Regions from separate parts of the Streptomonospora wellingtoniae genome, predicted to be linked through region 3. Evidence: predicted binding sites of a transcription regulator. Region 3 holds the regulator's gene; each other region holds the start of a gene.
The links. The regulator LexA, encoded in region 3, represses DNA repair genes until DNA is damaged. The targets are predictions, from matches to a motif close to TCGAACANNTGTTCGA.
Positions count from the first base shown of each region.

Region 1: RM446_RS16785 (DNA polymerase III subunit alpha) is a predicted target of LexA. The motif match lies at 4,542-4,557, and genes of this name have one in related genera.
Region 2: ruvC (crossover junction endodeoxyribonuclease RuvC) is a predicted target of LexA. The motif match lies at 2,661-2,676, and genes of this name have one in related genera.

Region 1 is NZ_JAVREK010000018.1:58,798-65,414, reverse strand. It holds gene RM446_RS16790 (metallophosphoesterase) at 162-923, opposite strand; gene RM446_RS16785 (DNA polymerase III subunit alpha) at 1,054-4,425, opposite strand; gene RM446_RS16780 (DUF421 domain-containing protein) at 4,782-5,363, shown strand; gene RM446_RS16775 (metal-dependent transcriptional regulator) at 5,429-6,181, shown strand; gene RM446_RS16770 (aldo/keto reductase) at 6,214-6,617, opposite strand, start outside.
Region 2 is NZ_JAVREK010000014.1:41,300-47,916, reverse strand. It holds gene pdxS (pyridoxal 5'-phosphate synthase lyase subunit PdxS) at 1-382, shown strand, start outside; gene pdxT (pyridoxal 5'-phosphate synthase glutaminase subunit PdxT) at 475-1,083, shown strand; gene RM446_RS14430 (YebC/PmpR family DNA-binding transcriptional regulator) at 1,080-1,829, shown strand; gene RM446_RS14425 (DUF4282 domain-containing protein) at 2,035-2,583, shown strand; gene ruvC (crossover junction endodeoxyribonuclease RuvC) at 2,705-3,271, shown strand; gene ruvA (Holliday junction branch migration protein RuvA) at 3,280-3,891, shown strand; gene ruvB (Holliday junction branch migration DNA helicase RuvB) at 3,905-4,993, shown strand; gene yajC (preprotein translocase subunit YajC) at 5,244-5,642, shown strand; gene RM446_RS14400 (adenine phosphoribosyltransferase) at 5,796-6,326, shown strand.
Region 3 is NZ_JAVREK010000028.1:49,679-56,295, forward strand. It holds gene RM446_RS21540 (1-phosphofructokinase family hexose kinase) at 1-144, shown strand, start outside; gene RM446_RS21545 (LysM peptidoglycan-binding domain-containing protein) at 284-964, opposite strand; gene lexA (transcriptional repressor LexA) at 1,450-2,067, shown strand; gene RM446_RS21555 (alpha/beta hydrolase family protein) at 2,394-3,470, shown strand; gene RM446_RS21560 (hypothetical protein) at 3,541-4,302, opposite strand; gene RM446_RS21565 (hypothetical protein) at 4,500-5,153, opposite strand; gene leuS (leucine--tRNA ligase) at 5,157-6,617, opposite strand, start outside.

The DNA of each region.
Region 1 (6,617 bases), on a different contig from region 3:
CCCACCGAAGCAGACATCCCACCCCAAACCACGAAACCCGAGAAACGTTTTCCTGCACGATGGCTACAAGATCGGCGGGGTTCGCCCGCTCGCCGCCGGAGGCTCCTCCCCGCGGGCCCGACGCCGCACAGGCGACGCGTCAAGACCCCCCATCTGCGATCTCAGACCCCCTTGCCCGGCGCCGTGCGGTAATGGGTGGTCATCCGGCCCGCGTCGTCGAGGACGTGGAAGGCCACCGCCGGCGGGTGGGTCTCGTAAGCGGTGTGGGCGTCCTCCCACGGCAGCGGCGACGTCCCGACCGTGCCGGGCGCGACCAGTAGCGGACGCTGGGCGAACGCGGTGGCCGCCGGCGTGTGGGCGTGGCCGCACAGCAGGCCTGCCACCTGCGGGTGGCGCGACAGCAGCACCGCCAGCCGGTCGGGCCCCTGCATGGCGATCCCGTCGACGCAGGGCACGTGCAGGGGGACCGGGGGGTGGTGGAACCCCAGCACCACCGGGGTGCTGCGCAGCCCGGTGAGGGTCTCCTCCAGCCACTCCAGCGTCTCCTCGGAGAGCAGGCCGCCGGCCTCGCCGGGCACTGTGGAGTCGCACAGTACGACGGCGCCGCCGCCGGTGCGGCAGACCGCGTTGACCGGCGCCTCGCCGGCGGCCTCCTCGCCCAGCACCACCCGGCGGAAGGGCGCCCGGCCCTCGACGACGTCGTGGTTGCCGGGGCAGCTCACCACCGGGAGCCGCCCCGACATCAGCGCGCGGGCCTCCTCCAGTTCGCCGACCGCGCCGTGCTCAGTCAGGTCGCCGGTGACCACCAGGGCGTCCAGCGAGTCGGCTATCCCGTCGAGGTAGGCCATCACCTGCTCGACCCGTTCACGGGAGCGGGCGCCGCCGTCGATGTGCAGGTCGCTGATGTGGGCCAGGGTGATCAAGGTGCGTCCTTCGCGTGTATCGGCCGTGGGACGGGCCGGCGCCGTGCGGCCCGGGACCGAACTCTAGCCGCGGGGCGCGGCCGTTTCCCGCGCGAAGCGGTGCCGTCGGCACCGGTGCCGCTGCCCGCGCTCACCGGCCCGCGCTTCCCGGGCTGGCGTGCCAGAGCTTGCGCGGCGCCGTATCGGCGCCCGCCGGCGCGATGTCGGCGTAGGTCGACAGCTCGTAGCCGTTGGCGTAGCGGATCCGCCGCCCTCCGACGCCGCTGACCGGCACGCTCCCGGCCTCCCGGCCCAGCCGCTCGCGCAGCGCCGCCGCCGCGTCCTCGCCGCCCTCGTGCCAGACCCGCGCCAGCTCCTCCAGGTCGTAGGCGTGGGTGGCGTTGACCGTCGCCATCCCCGATCCGACCCGGCGCACCCTGCCGCGCACCGCCAGCAGCCAGGATCCGAAGACGGTGGCGGCGCAGCGCTCCTGCACCGACTCGAAGAACGTCAGGTCCACCAGGCCGGTGGCGTCGTCCAGCGTGGTGAAGATGATGCGCTGGCCCGAGCGCACCGCCGGGGTCTGGGTGGCCACCTTCACCCCCAGCACCAGCACCTCCGAGCCGGCCGGGACCGCGGCCAGGTCGCGGGCGCGCACCGCGCCGCACAGTGCGCCCAGCGCGGCGGTCAGCTCCGCGTAGCAGTCCAGCAGGTGCCGGGAGGCGTCGTAGCCCAGCACCTCCAGCTCGGCCTGGACCGCGTCCACCGGCGTCATCGGGGGCAGCCCTCGGTCGCAGGGCTCCTCGGCGGCGGCCTCCAGGGCGATGGGCAGCTGACCGCCGCCCAGCGACCGGCGGGCGGCGCGGTCCAGCGCGCTCACCCGCAGCAGCAGGTCGCGCCGGCTCGGCCCCCCCGGGCGCGGGGAGCCCTCGCCGATGCCGTAGAGGGAGTCGAAGGCGCCCACTCGCACCAGCCCTTCCAGCACGCCGCGGGAGAGGCGGGCGCGGTTGGCGGTGTCGTTCAGCGAGGCGTAGGGGCGCCCGGCCGCCAGCGCGTCGATCTCGGCGTCGGTGATGCCCTTGACGTCGGCCAGCGCGGCGCGGATGCCCGGCCTGCCCTGCGGCGTGGCCTCCACGCGCCACTCGCGCCCGGAGCGGTTGACGTCCACGCCCAGCACCGCGACGCCGAAGCGGCGGGCGTCGTCGACGATGGCGCGGCGCGGGTACATGCCCGGGTCGTGGGTGAGGACCCCGGCGTAGAAGGCCGCCGGGTGGTGCCGCTTCAGCCACGCCGACTGGTAGGTGGGCAGCGCGAACGCCGCGGCGTGGGCCTTGCAGAACCCGAAGGCGCCGAAGGAGGAGAGGATCCGCCAGACCTCCTCGACCACCGGCTCGCTGTGGCCGCAGTCGCGGGCCATGGCCGCGAAGCGCAGGCGCACCTTCTCCTTGCCCTCGTCGGTGCCCAGCTGTCGGCGCATCGCCTCGGCCTGGTCCAGCCCGCAGCCGGTCATGGCGTGCAGCACGCCCACGACCTGCTCGTGGAAGACGACCACCCCGCCGGTCGAGGCCAGCACCCGCGACAGCACCGGGCTGGGGGCCTCGGGTTCGCGCTCGCCGTCGCGCGCGGCGATGAAGGGGGTGATCATGTCGCTGTTGACCGGGCCCGGGCGGAACAGCGAGATGTCGGCGACGAGGTCGTCCATGCTGCCCGGGCGCAGCCGGCTGACCAGCTCGCGCTGGCCGGGCGACTCGATCTGGAAGCAGCCCAGGGTGGCCGAGGAGCGGATCATCGCATAGGTCGCGGGGTCGTCGTCGGGCAGCGCGTCGAGGTCGATGCGCCGGCCCCCGGTGCGCTCGACCTCCGAGAGCGCGTGCGTCATGGCCGACTGCATGCGCACCCCGATGACGTCGAGTTTGATCAGACCCATCTCCTCGACGTCGTCCTTGTCGTACTGGACCATGTCGTAGCCGATCCGGCTGGGCTCCAGCGGCGCCCGGTCGCCCAGGGAGGCGTCGGAGACGACGATCCCGCAGGGGTGCAGGGCGATGTGGCGGGGCAGCCCGTCCAGGCGCTCGGCCAGCCTGAACAGCGTCTCCACCGGGTAGTCGGCCAGGCCGCCGGAGCGCAGCTCGGGCAGGTCGGCGCAGGCCGCCCGGATCTGGCGGGCGCGGATGTGGGGGAACGCCTTGGCCAGCACGTCGATCTCGTGCGGCGGGATGCCCATCACCGAGCCCACGTCGCGGATGGCGCTGCGCGCGCGGTAGGTCTCCATCATCGACACGCAGGCGGCGTCGGGGTAGGCGTCCAGGATCACCTGGTAGGCGTCCAGCCGGCGGGCCGACTCCACGTCCAGGTCGATGTCGGGCAGGCCGGTGCGGCTGTCGGTGAGGAAGCGCTCCATCAGCAGCCCGTGTGCCAGGGGGTCCACGGCCGAGATGCCGATGAGGCGGTTGACCAGGCTTCCGGCGCCCGAGCCGCGGATGGAGCAGCGGATGCCCTCCTCGCGGATGCGGTGGGCGATGTCGGCGACGGTCAGGAAGTAGGCGGAGAACCCCTTGCGTTCGATGATCGCCAGTTCGTGGGCGAGTCGCGAGCGTGCGCGCCGGTCGCCCTCCAGCCCCAGCCGGGCCATCCCCTCCCGGCAGGTCAGCCACAACCGGTCGCGGGCGGCGGGGATGTCGGGCAGGTGGTGGCGGTCCATGCCCAGGTCGGCGCCGGGGTCCAGGCGGCAGGAGGCGGCCAGGGCGCGGGTGTGGGCCAGCAGCCGGCGCACGGCGGTGCGGTCGGGCCCGCAGATCCGCTCGGCGACCGCGGTCATCTCGGCGGTGCTCTTCAGGTAGGCCTGGGACCCGCCGGACTCGGACGGCGCCCCGCCGCCGGGCAGCCAGCGCCGCGCCTCGTCCAGGACGCGGGCGACCTCGGCGCCGGAGCGGCGGGGGTAGCGCACGGCGTTGCCCAGCACCGCCAGGGTGCGGGTCTCCTCGGCCAGCCGCAGCATCGCGGTCGCTCGGCGGCGCTGAGCGGGCCCGTAGTGGTCGACCAGCTCGACGGCGGTCTCGGCGGCCTCGCGCCAGGCCTGCAGGCACCGGCGGGCGCGCTCCATGCGGTGCTCGGCCGCCGCCAGGCCCACGTCGGACTCCGGGCCGGCGAGCACGACCAGCCCGTCGGAGTGCTCGGCCACCATCGCGTGGGATACGGCGGGCACACCGCGTGTTCCGGCGGCGTGTGCGGCGGTGACCAGCCGGCACAGGGAGGCCCAGCCGCGCCGGCCGCGGGCCAGCACGACCACCCGTCCGCCCTCGGGCGCGGCCACGGCCAGGTCGGCCCCCAGAACGGGGCTGATCCCGACCCGCTCGCAGGCGCGCACGTGCTTGACCGCGCCGTAGAGGCCGTCGCGGTCGGTCAGTGCGAGCATGTCCATGCCCAGTTCGGCCGCGCGCTCGGCCAGCTCGTGCGGCGGCGCGGTGCCGTGGCGCATCGAGGCCGAGGAGGCGGTGTGCAGGTGCGCGAAGGCGTCGGCCATCAGCGGCGGCCCTCCGGGCGCGCCGCGGTGGTGGCGAGTACTGCGGCCATGGCTCCCCCTGTCGGCTCGGCCGGAGCGGGGCAGTCGGCGCCGCGCCCGGGGAAGACAGGCCGAAATCGAACTCGTGTACGAACAATAGCGCACAGATGATCATGGATAAAACCATGAGCAGGCAAATCACGGCCGCGGTCCGTGCTGCGGGCGCCCCGGATGCGGCGTGGCGGCGGGGGTTCGGGTCTCCCGCGGCGCCACGATGGTGGCGCGCGCCACACCCGCCGTCCGCGCGGCGGAACCGGCGCCGCGCCCCGAACCCGGGAGAGCCAGCCCACCCTTACCCGAGACGGAGACGGCCGGCCATGTGGAGCGGAATCTGGAGCGACCTGGTGGTCATCGGCGTGCCGCCGGTGGAGAAGGTGATCCGCACGGTCGCGATCTACGCGGCGCTGGCGGTGCTGCTGCGCGTCCTGGGCAAGCGCGACACCGCCCAGATCAACACCATGGACCTGGCCGTGATGCTCCTGCTGGCCAACGTGGTGCAGAATGCCATCATCGGCCAGGACTACTCCCTGGTTGGCGGCGTGCTCGGCGCGGTCGTCCTGCTCGTGGTGGACGCCCTGGTGGTGCGCGCAGCCACGGCCCGCTCGTGGACCTGGAGTGTGCTCAACGGGACCCCCACGGTGCTGGCGCGCGACGGGCGCTACGTCGGCTCGGCCCTGCGGCGCTTGGCCGTGCGCCGCTCCGACGTCGACGTGCTGATCAAGCGGCAGGGGGCGCGCAGCGTCGCCGACACCACGAGCGTCGTCCTCGAACCCGGCGGCGCCGTGCTGGTGGAGATGCGCCCCGACCGGCGCCCGGCCACGAGCGCCGACGTCGCCGCCCTGCACGAGCGGCTGCGGCGGATCGAGGAGCTGCTGGAGCAGGGGCCCCCGCGGCAGTGAGCGGCCGCGCCCGGCGGTCCGGCCGCGGACGCGCCGGCGGGGCCGGGCGCGATACCGTGGCGACCATGGAGAACGCATCCGAGCGGCCGTCCACCTCGGTCGAGGACTACGTGAAGGTCATCTACGACCTGCAGGAGCGCGGTTCCGGCCCGGTGACGATATCGGCGATGGCCGAGCGGCTCTCGGTGTCCAACTCCTCGGTTTCGGGCATGCTGCGCAAACTCGGCGAGCTGGGGCTGGTGTCCCACCGCCGCTACGGCGACGTGCGCCTCACCGAGACCGGCGACAAGGCGGCCCTGGCCGTCCTGCGCCGCCACCGGCTGCTGGAGACCTACCTGGTCGAGGCGCTGGGCTACTCCTGGGACGAGGTCCACGACGAGGCCGAGATCCTCGAGCACGTCGTCTCCGACCGGTTCGTCGACCGCATCGCCGCCTACCTGGGCGACCCGGCCGTCGACCCGCACGGCGACCCCATCCCCACCCGCGAGGGAAGCGTGCCCGAGCGCGAGACCCAGTTGCTCTCGGCCGCGGACGAGGGCACCACCGGCGTCATCGTGCGGGTCAACGACTCCGATCCCGACCTGCTGCGCCATCTCGCCGAGCAGGACATCGGCATCGGCATGCGCGTCGAGCTGGTGGAGCGCCGGCCCTTCGGCGGGCCGCTGATCGTGCGCACCGGCGCCCCCGGCGAGCAGCGCGAGCAGGCACTGGGACTGGTCGCCGCCGAAGCGGTGTGGGTCGCGCCCGCGCACGAGCACGGCCACACCGGCGGCGGCTCCGGCGAGGGAGAGCGGGGCCCGTCGCGCCCGCGGTCCTGACGGCCGCCCCGCGCATCCCCCGGCCGCCGGCCTCACGCGGGCACGTGCGGCATCTGCGCCTCAGGGTAGCGCTCGCCCGCCGCGGCGCCGCGCGGCACCGCCTTCTCGATCTCCGCGGCCTCCTCGGCGGTCAGCCCGGACGCCGCCGCGCTCAGGGACTCGGCGAGGCGCTCGCGCCGGCGCGCGCCCACCAGCGGCACGATGTCGTCGCCGCGCGCGGCGACCCAGGCGATGGCCGCCTGGGCGGGGGTGAGGCCCTTGGCCTCGGCGGCGGAGCGCAGCGCCTCGACCAGCTCCAGGTTGTGCTGCACGTTCCCGTCGCGGAACCGCGGGCTGGCGGCGCGGAAGTCGCCGGGCCCCAGGTCGCGCCCGCTGCTCCAGTGGCCCGAGAGCAGTCCGCGGGAGAGGACGCCGTAGGCGGTCACGCTGACGCCCA
Region 2 (6,617 bases), on a different contig from region 3:
CCGCGAGATCGCCCGGCTCGGTACGCTCGACGAGCCCGAGCTGTTCGGCGCCGCCAAGGAGATCCAGGCGCCCTACGAGGTCGTCAAGGAGGTCGCCAAGCTCGGCAAGCTCCCGGTCCCGCTGTTCTCCGCCGGCGGCGTGGCCACCCCTGCCGACGCCGCGCTGATGCGCCAGCTCGGCGCCGAGAGCGTCTTCGTCGGATCGGGCATCTTCAAGTCCGGCGACCCCGCCAAGCGCGCCGACGCCATCGTCCAGGCCACCCTGCACTACCGCGACCCCGAGGTCGTCGCGAAGGTCTCCCGCGGCCTCGGCGACGCCATGGTCGGCATCAACCTGGACGATCTGGAGGAGTCCGAGCGCTACGCCGGACGCGGCTGGTAGCTCCGCCGGCGCCGCCGGCGCGGGTGCGCCCCGCGCCGGCTCGGCGCTGCGCCGCGCACCGGCGACCGACAGCCACCGAAGCGAGGAAGCACGTGTCCGCGACCCCCACCGTCGGCGTTCTCGCCCTGCAGGGCGACACCGCCGAGCACCTGCGCGTGCTCGGCGTGCTCGGCGTCCCGGCCGTCCCCGTCCTCCACCCCGAGGACCTCGACCGGGTCGACGGGCTGATCCTGCCGGGCGGGGAGTCCACCACGATGTCCAAGCTCGCCGCGCGCTACGATCTCGTCGAGCCGCTGCGCAAGCACATCGGCGACGGCATGCCCGCCTACGGCACCTGCGCAGGCATGATCCTGCTGGCCGACCGCATTCTCGACGGTGCCGCGGACCAGCAGACCCTGGGCGGTCTCGACATCACGGCGCGGCGCAACGCCTTCGGGCGACAGACCGAGTCCTTCGAGGCGGGGATCGACGTCGACGGCGTGGGCGGAGACCCCTTCGAAGCGGTCTTCATCCGCGCGCCCTGGGTCGAGTCGGTCGGCGAGCGCGTGCGTGTCCTCGGCCAGATCGCCTACGGTGAGCGGGCCGGTAGGATCGTGGCGGTACGACAGGGCGGCCTGCTGGCTACCTCTTTCCATCCCGAACTCACCGGTGACCCGCGGATACACCGGCTCTTTGTCGACATGGTGAAAGGACAGGCATGAGCGGCCACTCCAAGTGGGCCACCACCAAGCACAAGAAAGCCGCCATCGACGCCAAGCGCGGCAAGCTCTTCGCCAAGCTGGTGAAGAACGTCGAGGTGGCGGCGCGCACGGGCGGCGGGGACCCGGAGGGCAACCCCACCCTGTTCGACGCCATCCAGAAGGCGAAGAAGAGCTCGGTCCCGCTCGACAACATCGAACGCGCCCGCAAGCGCGGCTCGGGCGAGGAGGCCGGCGGCGCCGAGTGGCAGACCGTCATGTACGAGGGATACGCCGCGGGCGGCGTCGCGCTGCTGGTCGAGTGCCTCACCGACAACCGCAACCGCGCGACCTCGGAGGTGCGCGTGGCGGTCACGCGCAACGGCGGGTCGATGGCCGACGCCGGTTCGGTTTCCTACCTCTTCAGCCGCAAGGGCGTCGTGCTGGTATCCAAGGAGGGCGTCAGCGAGGACGACGTGACCCTCGCCGTGGTCGAGGCCGGCGCCGACGACGTCAACGACCTGGGCGAGTCCTTCGAGATCGTCAGCGAGCCCAGCGAGCTCGTCAACGTGCGCACCGCCCTGCAGGAGGCCGGAATCGACTACGATTCGGCCGACACCTCCTTCCTGCCCAGCGTGGAGGTGCAGGTGGGCGAGGAGGACGCGAAGAAGGTCATGCGCGTCGTGGACGCCCTGGAGGACTCCGACGACGTGCAGAACGTCTTCACCAACGCCGACATCCCCGACGAGGTCATGGAGAAGATCGGCTAGCGCCCCGCTCGCCGCGCGCACCTTCGCCGCACGCCCCGCACCCGGAGACGGGATGCGGGGCGTGCGGCGTTTCGTTCCCGCCGGGCCCGCGGCGCTGCCGGCCGCGGGCCGCCCGCCGCCGGTCGCCCCGCGGCCGAGCGACGCGCACGATAAGGTGGCCATTCGCCGAAGCAGTCAGCACCGCCCCCGTGAGGAAGAGCTCCTGATGAATCCCCCCGGCGAGAACCCCTACGAGCCCGGCCGCCCCGACTACGGCGGCCAGTACGGGCAGCCCGGCCCGAACACCCCGGGCCACTCCGGCGCCGGCGGCTACCCGGGGCAGCAACCGGGGCAGCCGGACACGCCCGTGCCGCCCGGCGCCTCGGGGCCGCAGCCGGGCCCACAGCACCCGCCCCAGCAGCCCTACGGCGGCGCCGGGGGCCCCGCGCCCGCCGCCCCGCCTCCCGCGGGCGGCGGAGGCGGCTTCCTGGCGGCGCTGTTCGACCTCCGGTTCCGCAGCTTCGTCACCACCCGGATCATCACGGTCCTGTTCGTTCTCTGGCTGGTCCTGATCGCCGTCTTCACCCTCAGCGGTGTCGTCAACTCCTTTGGGCAGATGAGCATCGCCCCCGTGGCCGGGCTGCTCACGCTGCTGGGCTCCCTGGTCGGCGGCGCCGTGGCGGTGCTGCTCACCCGCGTGGGCCTGGAGGTGCTGATCGTGCTGTTCCGCATCAGCGACGACCTCGCCGCGATCCGCTCCCGCAACGGGATGTGAGCTCCGCACCCCCCGGACCGCCTCAGCTGCCCGGCCGTGTCCCCCGAGCGCGGCGGGGCCCGCGGGCGGTAGGCTCTGCGAACGGACGTTCGAGGCCCGGGCCGGAAGGGAGCCGCCGACCATGCGCGTGCTGGGGGTCGACCCCGGGCTGACCCGGTGCGGGGTGGGGATCGTCGACGGCTCCGTCGGCCGCTCGCTGACGCTGACCGCCGCCGGCGTGGTGCGCACCGACCCCGCTACCGACCTCGCCGAGCGGCTGCTGGGCGTGGAGCGCGGGATCGAGCGCTGGCTCGACGACCACGCCCCCGACGCCGTCGCCGTCGAGCGCGTCTTCGCCCAGCACAACGTCAGCACGGTCATGGGCACCGCACAGGCCAGCGCGGTCGCCATCACCTGCGCCGCGCGCCGCGGGCTGCCCGTCGCGCTGCACACGCCCAGCGAGGCCAAGGCCGCCATCACCGGAAGCGGTCGCGCCGACAAGGCGCAGGTCCAGGCCATGGTCGCGCGGCTGCTCGGCCTCGATGCCGCTCCCAAGCCCGCCGACGCCGCCGACGCGCTCGCGCTGGCCATCTGCCACATCTGGCGCGGCGGCGCCCAGGACCGCATCGCCCGAGCCCAGCAGGACTTCGCCCGCAAGGTGGAGCTCGCGCGCCGCTCCCGCCGCACTCCCGATCCCCAGGGAAGGTGACCTTCGCAGTGATCGCGTTCCTCAGCGGCCGGGTGGCCGCCCGCGCAGGCGGCACCGCCGTGATCGAGGTCGGGGGTGTCGGCATGACGGTGCACTGCACACCGGCGACCCTCGCCGGACTGCGGGTGGGCGAGAACGCCACCGTCGCCACCTCCCTGGTGGTGCGCGAGGACTCGCTGACCCTTTACGGCTTCGCCGACTACGACGAGCGCGACGTGTTCGAGCGCCTTCAGCAGGCCGGCGGTGTGGGGCCGCGGCTGGCGCTGGGCATCCTGGCGGTGCACACCCCCGATACGCTGCGCGCCGCCGTGGCCGCCGAGGACACCGCCGCCCTCACCCGCGTTCCGGGCATCGGACCCAAGGGCGCCCAGCGCATCGCCCTGGAGCTGCGCGACAAGCTCGGCCCGCCCCGGGCCGCCGATCCCGCCGTCGCCGAGCACGGCGCCCTTCCCTCCCCCGAAGCGCCGTGGCGGCCGCAGGTGGTCTCGGGCCTGGTCAACCTGGGATGGTCGGCCAAGGACGCCGAGGCCGCGGCCGACGCCGTCGCCTCCGAGGCGGCCGACACCCCCGATGTGGCCGTGCTGCTGCGCAGCGCCTTGCGCCGCCTGAGCCGCGCCTAGGAATGGCGAAACCATGAGCGACTACGAGCGGGACGCCGTCTCGGCCGACGCCGACTCCGACGAGCGCGCGCTCGAGGGCGCGCTGCGGCCGCGGCGCCTTGAGGACTTCGTCGGCCAGGAGCGCGTGCGGGAGCAGTTGACGCTTGTGCTGCGCGGCGCCCAGCGGCGCGGCCGCGCCCCCGACCACGTGCTGCTGTCGGGCGGCCCCGGCCTGGGCAAGACCACGTTGGCCATGATCATCGCCGCCGAGCTGGGCTCGCCGCTGCGCATCAGCTCCGGGCCGGCGATCGAGCGCTCCGGCGACCTCGCCGCCGTGCTGTCGACCCTGCACGAGGGCGAGGTGCTGTTCCTCGACGAGATCCACCGCATGGCGCGTCCGGCCGAGGAGATGCTCTATGTCGCCATGGAGGACTTCCGCGTCGACGTGATGGTGGGCAAGGGCCCGGGCGCCACCGCCATCCCCCTGGATGTGGCGCCCTTCACCCTGGTCGGCGCCACCACCCGCGCGGGCCTGCTGCCCGCGCCGCTGCGCGACCGCTTCGGCTTCACCGCGCACATGGACTTCTACGCCGCCGCCGACCTTGAGCGCATCCTGCACCGCTCGGCCGGCCTGCTGGGGGTCGAGGTCGACGGCGACGCCGCCGCCGAGATCGCCGGCCGTTCGCGCGGCACGCCCCGCATCGCAAACCGGCTGCTGCGGCGGGTGCGCGACTACGCCGAGGTGCACGGCGACGGCCGCCTCACCCGCGACACCGCGTGCGCGGCGCTCGCGCTGTTCGAGGTCGACGCGCACGGTCTGGACCGCCTCGACCGCGCGGTGCTGGAGGCGCTGTGCGGGAAGTTCCGCGGCGGGCCGGTGGGTCTGTCGACCCTCGCCGTCGCGGTGGGGGAGGAGCCCGAGACGGTCGAGGTCGTGGCCGAGCCGTTCCTGGTGCGCTCCGGCTTCGTCGCCCGCACCCCGCGCGGGCGCGTCGCCACCCCCGACGCCTGGAGCCACCTGGGCATCGCACCGCCCCCCGACGCCGCGTTCGGCGCCGCCGCCGCCGCGGACAGCGCGGCCGCCCCGCGTACCGCCGATGCGCCTAAGACAGGCGGCTCCTAGCCGGTCACCGGTCCCGCCGGGTCCCGGGCTCCGGACCCCGGCCGCCGACACCGCGGGCAGGGCCCGGGCGAAACCGCAGGGCCGGTAGGTAAACTGAGTCCCGGACCTTGCGAAACGGCAACGATGCCCACGGGCGTGCGGCCGATGGGAACACGCGCCGCCTGCGGAGCGTTGACCTGCGGCGGCGACAGCCGCGGACACGGCCCCGCCACCCGTTGTGGCGGCGCGGCCGCGAAGGTCGGAACAAACGATGGAAGGACACCCCGTGCTGGCTCAGACAATTTTGGCCGATGGCGCCCAGGGACAAGGCGGGCTCCTCGGGATGATCCTGCCGTTCGTGCTGATCGCACTGGTCTTCTGGCTGCTGATCCTGCGCCCGCAGCAGAAGCGCAAGCAGCAGGAGTCCAAGATGCAGGGCGAACTGCAGCCGGGTGTCGAGGTACTGACCAAGGCGGGCTTCTACGCCACCGTCGTGGAGGTGCGCGACAGCGAGATCGAGTTGGAGATCTCCCCCGGTACGCGGATCAGGATGCTCAAGGCCGGCGTGGGCGACGTGGTCCGTCCCAACGACGGCGTGAGCGACGACACCCCGGTCGAGGACCGGCCCGACTTTCCGGGCAACGACGACAAGAACGACGGCCCGAGGTAGCAGCCGGCGGCACCGAACGGGCCCCCGGGGGCGGGGCCCGCCGCCTTCGCGTGTCCGCGTCCGCCACGTGCCGCCCGACCGGTCGCCCTGCGGCAGGCCGCGCCGCCTTCCCGGCACCCGTGCCACCGACCTGATGAGGAGACTTCCCCTGTCATGCCCGCTGACCTGAGTTCCCTGATCAAGGCCGGTCTGCGCGACGTTCCCGACTTCCCCGAGGAAGGGGTGGTCTTCAAGGACATCACCCCTCTGCTGGCCGAGCCCGACTCGCTGCGGGCCGTCGTCGAGGGGATCGCCGCTCGCTACGCGCAGTCGGAAGTGGACGCGGTGCTCGGGCTGGAGGCCCGCGGCTTCATCCTCGCCGCGCCGATCGCCCTCGCGCTGGGCGCCGGCTTCGTCCCCGTGCGCAAAGCGGGGAAACTCCCGCGTGAGACCTACCGCGCGTCCTATGATCTGGAGTACGGCTCGGAGACGGTCGAGATGCACGCCGACGCCGTCAGTCCGGGCAGCCGCGTCCTGATCGTCGACGACGTACTCGCCACCGGCGGCACCGGACGGGCCGCGGTGGAACTCGTCGACAAGGCCGGTGGTACGGTCGTGGGATTCTCGGTCCTCGTGGAACTCGGTTTCCTCAAGGGCCGGCGGAGACTGACCGACGTGGAGCCGCACGCGCTGGCCGTGGTCTGAACGGGCCGGTGTCCGGCGAACCCTGCCCGGCCCCGCTTCCCCCGCAGCCCTGACGTGCGAAGACCGCTGCGGCCCAGCAGTAGACTCGCGGGCATAACGGAGCTGCGGCGACGCGTTGGTACAGGTGACACCTGACGTTTACGACGCAGACGTCGACCCGGCGGGCCGAGCGGCGGCAACACCGCCGCGCAGCGGTGGCCCTCCCGCACGACGGGCGGAGCGCACCCGGTCCCCGGGACTGGCCGCGGGAGGGATGTCCATGGCAGGCGATGCGGTATCGGCTGAGGCGGC
Region 3 (6,617 bases):
CACCGCCTGCGCCGCGCCGTAGCCTGGGGTGCGGCGGCCGTCGCTCTTCCCGGCACCACGGTGCCCGGCCCCGGGGAACCGCGGCCCGACGCGGTGCGCGTGGTGCCCGACCCGCCCGCGTCCTGGCTCCTCGACGAGCTGTAGTGGCGCCACCGCCACCGCCACCGCCGGGGCCACCGCCCCTCCACCTGGTCGAGCCTGCAGCCATCGTGATGAGAAGCTTTTTCCAGGGTCGACGGCTGCAAAGCCACCGGGATGCGCCGACGCGGCAGCCGCCCGCGGACTACGACTCGGGCATCACGAGTTCCTGGCCGGGCTCGATCTCGGACTCGCTGAGGCCGTTCACCCGCACGATCTCGTGAACGGTGCTGCGCGGGTCGTCTCCGGGACGCACGCGCTCGGCGATCGACCACAGGGTGTCACCGTCGCGGACGACCACGGTGGACGGCTCCCCCTCCCGTAGGGCGGACTCCGCAGGCGCCGAACCGACGGCGGAGGCGCCGGCGGTCCCAACGTCCAGCAGCAGGCCGGCCAGCAGGGCGGTCGCCAGTACCGAGACGGCCGCGCCCACCACGACGCGCCCTCGGTGCGTCAGGCGCTCCTTCCACAGTTCGGCGGCGGCACTGAGTACCGGAGCCGGTCGCGGAGCCGGGACGGCGGCCGGGAGCGAAGGCGGGACCGCGGCCGGGCGCGAAGACGGGGCCGACAGCGGTGCCGCCTGCCGCGGGGGCCGGGCCGCCCGCGGCGGAGCGGCGTCGGCGCTCCACTCGGGCAGCTGCCGCGCCCAGTCGAACAGCGCACCGTCGTGCGCGCCCGGGCACGGGTCGGCAACCGGGGGGCCGTCGCGTCCGTCCTCCTCCTCCGCCGGCGGCGCCTGCGGAGGGACCACGGACAGCTGCGCGCGCCGCGGCAGCCGGGCGGCGGGCCCGCCGTCATCGGGTTGTGGAGTATCTGGCCAGGTCAAGGGGGATTCGAACGCAGTGGCGGATTGAGACGCTGACAAAGTCATGGCCGCACAGTCCTCACCTTCGTACGCCAGTTCATTAGAACTAACGTTCGATTACTACCGCATTCGAGTAAATTTTTCAGCACCATCTCGAACGTTTGTTTGATATTGCCGTGTGCACGCAGTAACGTTGGACATGTTTCGCTGCGGTATCGGCGACGCCACTATCGGTGGCTGAGCACGCGCTACCGCTGCCGAACACTGATCGACCGGCTGGTCCCGCAAGTCGGGGGATCCGCCTGACGCCCGCCGATAGCCGCAACCAGAACAACCGACCGCCGAGGAGGCCGGCCGTGCCGGAGGAGAACCACGGAACCCAGGAACCTCACGCGGGCGGGGGGTCCGTCACCGCGCTCCGGTCCACTGCCGCTCCACCCGCCGATCCTCAGGACTCCGCTGACAGCGCCGAGGGGGCGCCGCAGCTCACCGCACGCCAGCAGAGCGTGCTGAACTGCATCCACCGCTATGTGCGGCAGCGCGGATATCCACCGTCCATCCGGGAGATCGGCGACGCGGTGGGGCTATCGAGCCCGTCCAGTGTGGCGCACCAACTGAAGGTCTTGCAACGCAAGGGCTACCTCCACCGCGACCAGAACCGCCCACGAGCGGTCGAAATCCGCATTCCGGGCCAACCGCCGGTGCGCTCTTGGGACCAACTGGAGGAGACCCCCGCGGCCGACGAGTCCCGCGCGACCGCGGTGCCGGTGGTCGGGCGCATCGCGGCGGGCGGCCCGATCCTCGCCGAGGAGGCCATCGAGGACGTCCTCACACTGCCCAAGCAGCTCGTGGGCGAGGGTCGGCTGTTCATGCTCACCGTCGTCGGCGACTCGATGGTCGATGCGGCCATCACCGACGGTGACCTGGTCGTCGTCCGCCAGCAGCCCGAGGCCAACAACGGCGACATCGTCGCGGCGATGCTCGACGACGAGGCCACGGTCAAGGCGTTCAAGCGCGACTCCGACCACGTGTGGCTGATGCCCCGCAACGACGAGTACGAGCCCATCCTCGGCGACGACGCCACCATCCTGGGCAAGGTGGTGGCCGTGCTCCGGCGCGTGTGAGACGCCGCAGCGGCGGAATAACGAGTTCGCCTCGCTTTGGTACGGGTCCGTGATCTTCGCTGTAGATCACGGACCCGTCGCCTTTTCGGAACCCAACGGTTATCCGCGATCCCCCGCCGAAACCCCCGGTACCGGCGTCCGAGCCGCCACCGTCAGCGCGCAGTACGCCGCGAAGACCGCACCGCGCCAGGGACCAAAGGCCGAATCCTCCCCGCCTCGGCCCCCGCGGCCCCGAAGACGGCCCCCACGGCGGCGGAGCGTCCGCACCGCGGGCCGCCGATCCCCGCCGCACCCCGCATTCGCGGACGCGGCACTACGGTAGGACCATGCCCGTCCGCTCCCCCCTGCGCGCCGCCGCCGTCTCCGCGCTCCTGGCAGCCTTTCTGGCCACCGGTTGCAGCCCCGGAACGGACGACTCCGGAACCGTCGAGCCGCCCGGCGCCCGTCCGCGGCAGAGCGACGTCACCTTCCGCAGCGGCCCCGACACACTGCACGGCACATTCGCCCTGCCGCCCGGCGGCGGCGAGGACCTGCCCGCCGCGCTGATCGTCTCGGGCAGCGGCCCCACCGACCGCGACGGCGACAACCCGGGGCGACCCGACGCCGGCACCAACAAGAACTTCGCCCGCCTGCTGGCCGACATGGGCGTCGCATCCCTGCGCTACGACAAGCTCGGCAGCGGCGAGACCGGCATGGCCTCGCGCGACGACGACGCCACCGTCGGCTTCGGCGTCTTCGCCCAGGAAGTCGCCGACGCCTACTCCCACCTGGCGTCGCGGCCCGAGGTCGACCCCTCGCGGCTCATCGTCCTGGGCCACAGCGAGGGGGCGCTGTTCGCACTGCGCGCCCACGAGATCGTCGAGCAGCACCCGCCCCGGGCGCTCGTCCTGGCCGCACCGCCGGGCCGGCGCTATCTCGACACCCTCGACCGGCAGATCACCGAGCAGGTTCGCCGGGCCGAGGCCGCCGGCTCCATGGACTACTCGGCGGCAGACCAGACCCTCTCCGACATGCGCTCCGCCGTCGCCGCGATCCGCGACGGCGACGAACTGGAGGAGGCGGACGTCCCACACGGCTACGGCGGCCTCTTCGATCCGCGCTACCAGCGCTTCCTGCGCCGCATCGACGCCCTGGACCCCGCCCGTCTGGCGCGCGACCTGCCCGCCGGAACCGGGACGCTGGTGCTGTGGGGCACCGCCGACTCCCAGATCGCGCGCAGCGACGTCGACCGCCTGATGACCGGGCTGCCCGACGGCGAGCGGGCCGACATCCCCGACGCCGACCACGTGTTCCGGAGGTACAGCGACGCGCCCGGGGCGGAGGCGCTCGATTCCCGGCGCCGCTTCTCCCCCGATGTGGCTCCGGCCCTGCGCGGCTTCCTAGAGTCCGAGATCGGGATCTGACGGCGGCTGCCACGGCCTGCCCCCGGCGGGGCGCCTGCGCGGCCGCGGCCGCGCAGGCGCGGTTCCCGCATCAGTAGTCGCCCTTCTCGATCTCGGAGGCTACGGAGCGGGCCAGGGTCTCGGCGTTGGACAGCGCCACCTCGGCGGGGATCGACTCACTGGCCTGGTAGTCGACCGCGGCGGTGTGGCAGGCCATGGTGTACAGGTTCGACAGCCGCACGGCGGTGCAGCCCCAGTCGAAGCCCTGCACCGTCTCGCTCCAGCCCTTGGCCTCGTCCCCGAGCCCGGTCAGCTTGTGCGGGGCCGTCTTGCCGCGAGCGGCGGCCTCCAGCGCCGTGGACGCGGCCTCGGTCCCCGGCCTGCCGGTGCTGTCGGCGTAGCGGACGATCACCACACGCGCGGCGGCGGGCACCTCGGAGGCGGTCTGGGGTGTCTCCCAGCGGCACTCGTAGCCCTCGCGGCGTTCCGGGTCGAAGTCGTCGATCCTGCGGCTGAGCTCGGTGTCGCGCGCGGGCACCAGGCCGTCGAGGACGCCGCCCGGAACGGCCGAGCAGTCGGGCGCGGACTCGTACTCGCCGCCCGGCGCCGAGGTGAGCGAGACGATCGCCCACACGCCGGCGGCGGCAAGCCCCAGGACGACGACCGCCAGCGAGGCCACGACCGCGGTGGCGCATCCGCGGCTCTGCCCCGGTGCGGAGGAGATGGGCTCGGGTCGGGCGGCGGCGCTGAACGGTACGCCGGGGCCGGGCTGCGCGGGAGGGCCGCGGCGTTCCGGCGGTCCGGGCTCCCGGCCCGGCCGGTACCCGGGACCGCCCGAAGGTGGCTGGGCCATGCGTGCCTCCCTGTAGTGCCGTCCACGGAGCTCGGCGCGCGCGGCGCACCCGGCGACGCTGCGGCGCCCAGTCACGCTACTACCCGAACCGGGCGGACTCCCCCGCCCGCACGCGGCCCCGCACCCCGGCGGCAGCCGGCGGCGCACACCAAGCGGCACGGACGATCGCCCGCGCCCCCGGCGGCCCCCGGCGGACGTCAGAGCGAGGCGGCCACCCGCTCGGCGGCGGTCACGGCGCCGTCGCGGGCGGCCTCGTAGTCCATGCCGCCGTCGCCGGAGTCGCCGCCGTAGAAGACCTGGACGAGCATGTTGTCGCGGCGGAAGACGACCTCGGCGGCGGAGGCCTCGGGCGTGCCCGGCCAGACCAGCGCGCCCTCGCCCAGCTCGGCGACCGGATCGGCGCCCTCCAGGCCGCCGATGGGCGCCAGCTGCTCCAGCCGCCGGCCGGCGGCGCGGGCACCGCTCACCTCGCCGGCCTTGTCGGTGAAGTGGGCCGTGAAGTCCAGATGGAGCGAGCGCGGCGGGGCGTCGTCGGCCCCCACGGACGTCCACACGCAGGTGGAGGTGTCCGCGTCGGCCATGGGGCCCTGTCGGCTGGTCTCCAGCTCGCCGCCGGGCACCAGCTCGGCCACCGCCTCCTGGGGCACCGCGGAGCAGGCCGGCGCGGAGGCGTAGGTGTCGGCCTCGTCGGCCTGTTCGGCCGGCTCGCCGCGCCCCACCAGCAGACCTGCGGTGACCGCGACGGCCACGACCAGGACCGCTCCGGCCCCCGCGGCGATCCACAGCCACCGCGCAGGGCCGTGCCGCTCGCCGCGGGCCCGCTGGTCCGGGGCGCGCCCGATACCCGCCATCGGTCAGGCCACTACGACGTTGACGAGCTTGGGTGCCTTGACCACGACCCTGCGGACCTCCTTGCCGCCGATGAATCCCTGCACCTTCTCCGAGGCGAGCGCGAGGCGCTCCAGGTCCTCGGGGGCGATGTCGGGAGCGACTTCCAGCTTGTCACGGACCTTGCTGGAGACCTGCACGACACACGTGACCGACTCCTGGGTCAGCAGTTCGGGCACCGGGGTGCGCCAGTTGCCGATGGCGACCGACCCGGCGTGGCCCAGCCGCTCCCAGCCCTCTTCGGCGGCGTAGGGCGCGAACAGCGACAGTGTGGTCGCGACGACCTCGGCGGCCTCCCGCACGGCGGGGTCCTTGGCGCCGGGGCCGGAGTCGATCGCCTTGCGGGCCGCGGTGACCAGCTCCATCAGCCGCGCGACGGCGACGTTGAACCGGTGCGCTTCGACGGCCGAGGTGATCCTGTCCAGCGCCTGGTGAGTGGCCTTGCGCAGCGCGACGTCGCCCTGGGCGGGGTCGGTGCCGGGCACGGAGGCGGCTCCGGCCTCGGCCATCACCTTGAAGGCGCGGTTCAGGAACTTCAGCGAGGCGGCCGGGGAGACGTCGGCCCAGTCGATGTCGTCCTCGGGCGGGCCGGAGAAGATCACGGTCAGCCGCACGGCGTCCACGCCGTACTTCTCGATCTCCTCGCCCAGGTCGACGCCGTTGCCCAGGGACTTGGACATGGCCTTGCCCTGGTTGATGACCTGGCCCTGGTTGAGCAGGCGGCGGAAGGGCTCGGTGAAGGACACCATGCCCATGTCGTAGAGGACCTTGGTGAAGAAGCGGCTGTAGAGCAGGTGCAGGATGGCGTGCTCCACACCGCCGACGTACTGGTCGATCGGCCCCCACTCGGCGACCTTGTCCACGTCGAACGGTGCGTCCTCGGCGTGCGGGGAGCAGTAGCGCAGGTAGTACCACGACGAGTCGACGAAGGTGTCCATCGTGTCGGTGTCGCGCTGGGCGGCACCGCCGCAGGAGGGGCACGCGGTCTCGACCCAGTCGGGGGCGGCGGCCAGCGGCGAGACGCCCTTGGGTGCCAGGTCGGCGCCCTTGAGGTCGTCGGGCAGCCGCACCGGAAGCTCGTCGTCGGGCACGGGGACCTCGCCGCAGGCGGGGCAGTGCACGATCGGGATGGGCGTGCCCCAGAACCGCTGCCGCGACAGCAGCCAGTCGCGCAGCCGGTAGTTGACCGCGGCGGAGCCGGTGCGTCGCTCGCCGAGGATCCCGATGATGCGCTCGATCGCCTCGCCCTTGGACATCCCGTCCAGAGGGCCGGAGTTCATCAGCCGGCCTTCGCCCGCGGTGGCGGCCCCGGTCTCGGCGGGGTCACCCTCGCCGGTCTCGACGACCTCGCGCACCGGCAGGCCGAACTTGAGCGCGAAGTCGAGGTCGCGCTGGTCGTGGGCGGGCACGGCCATGATGGCGCCGTG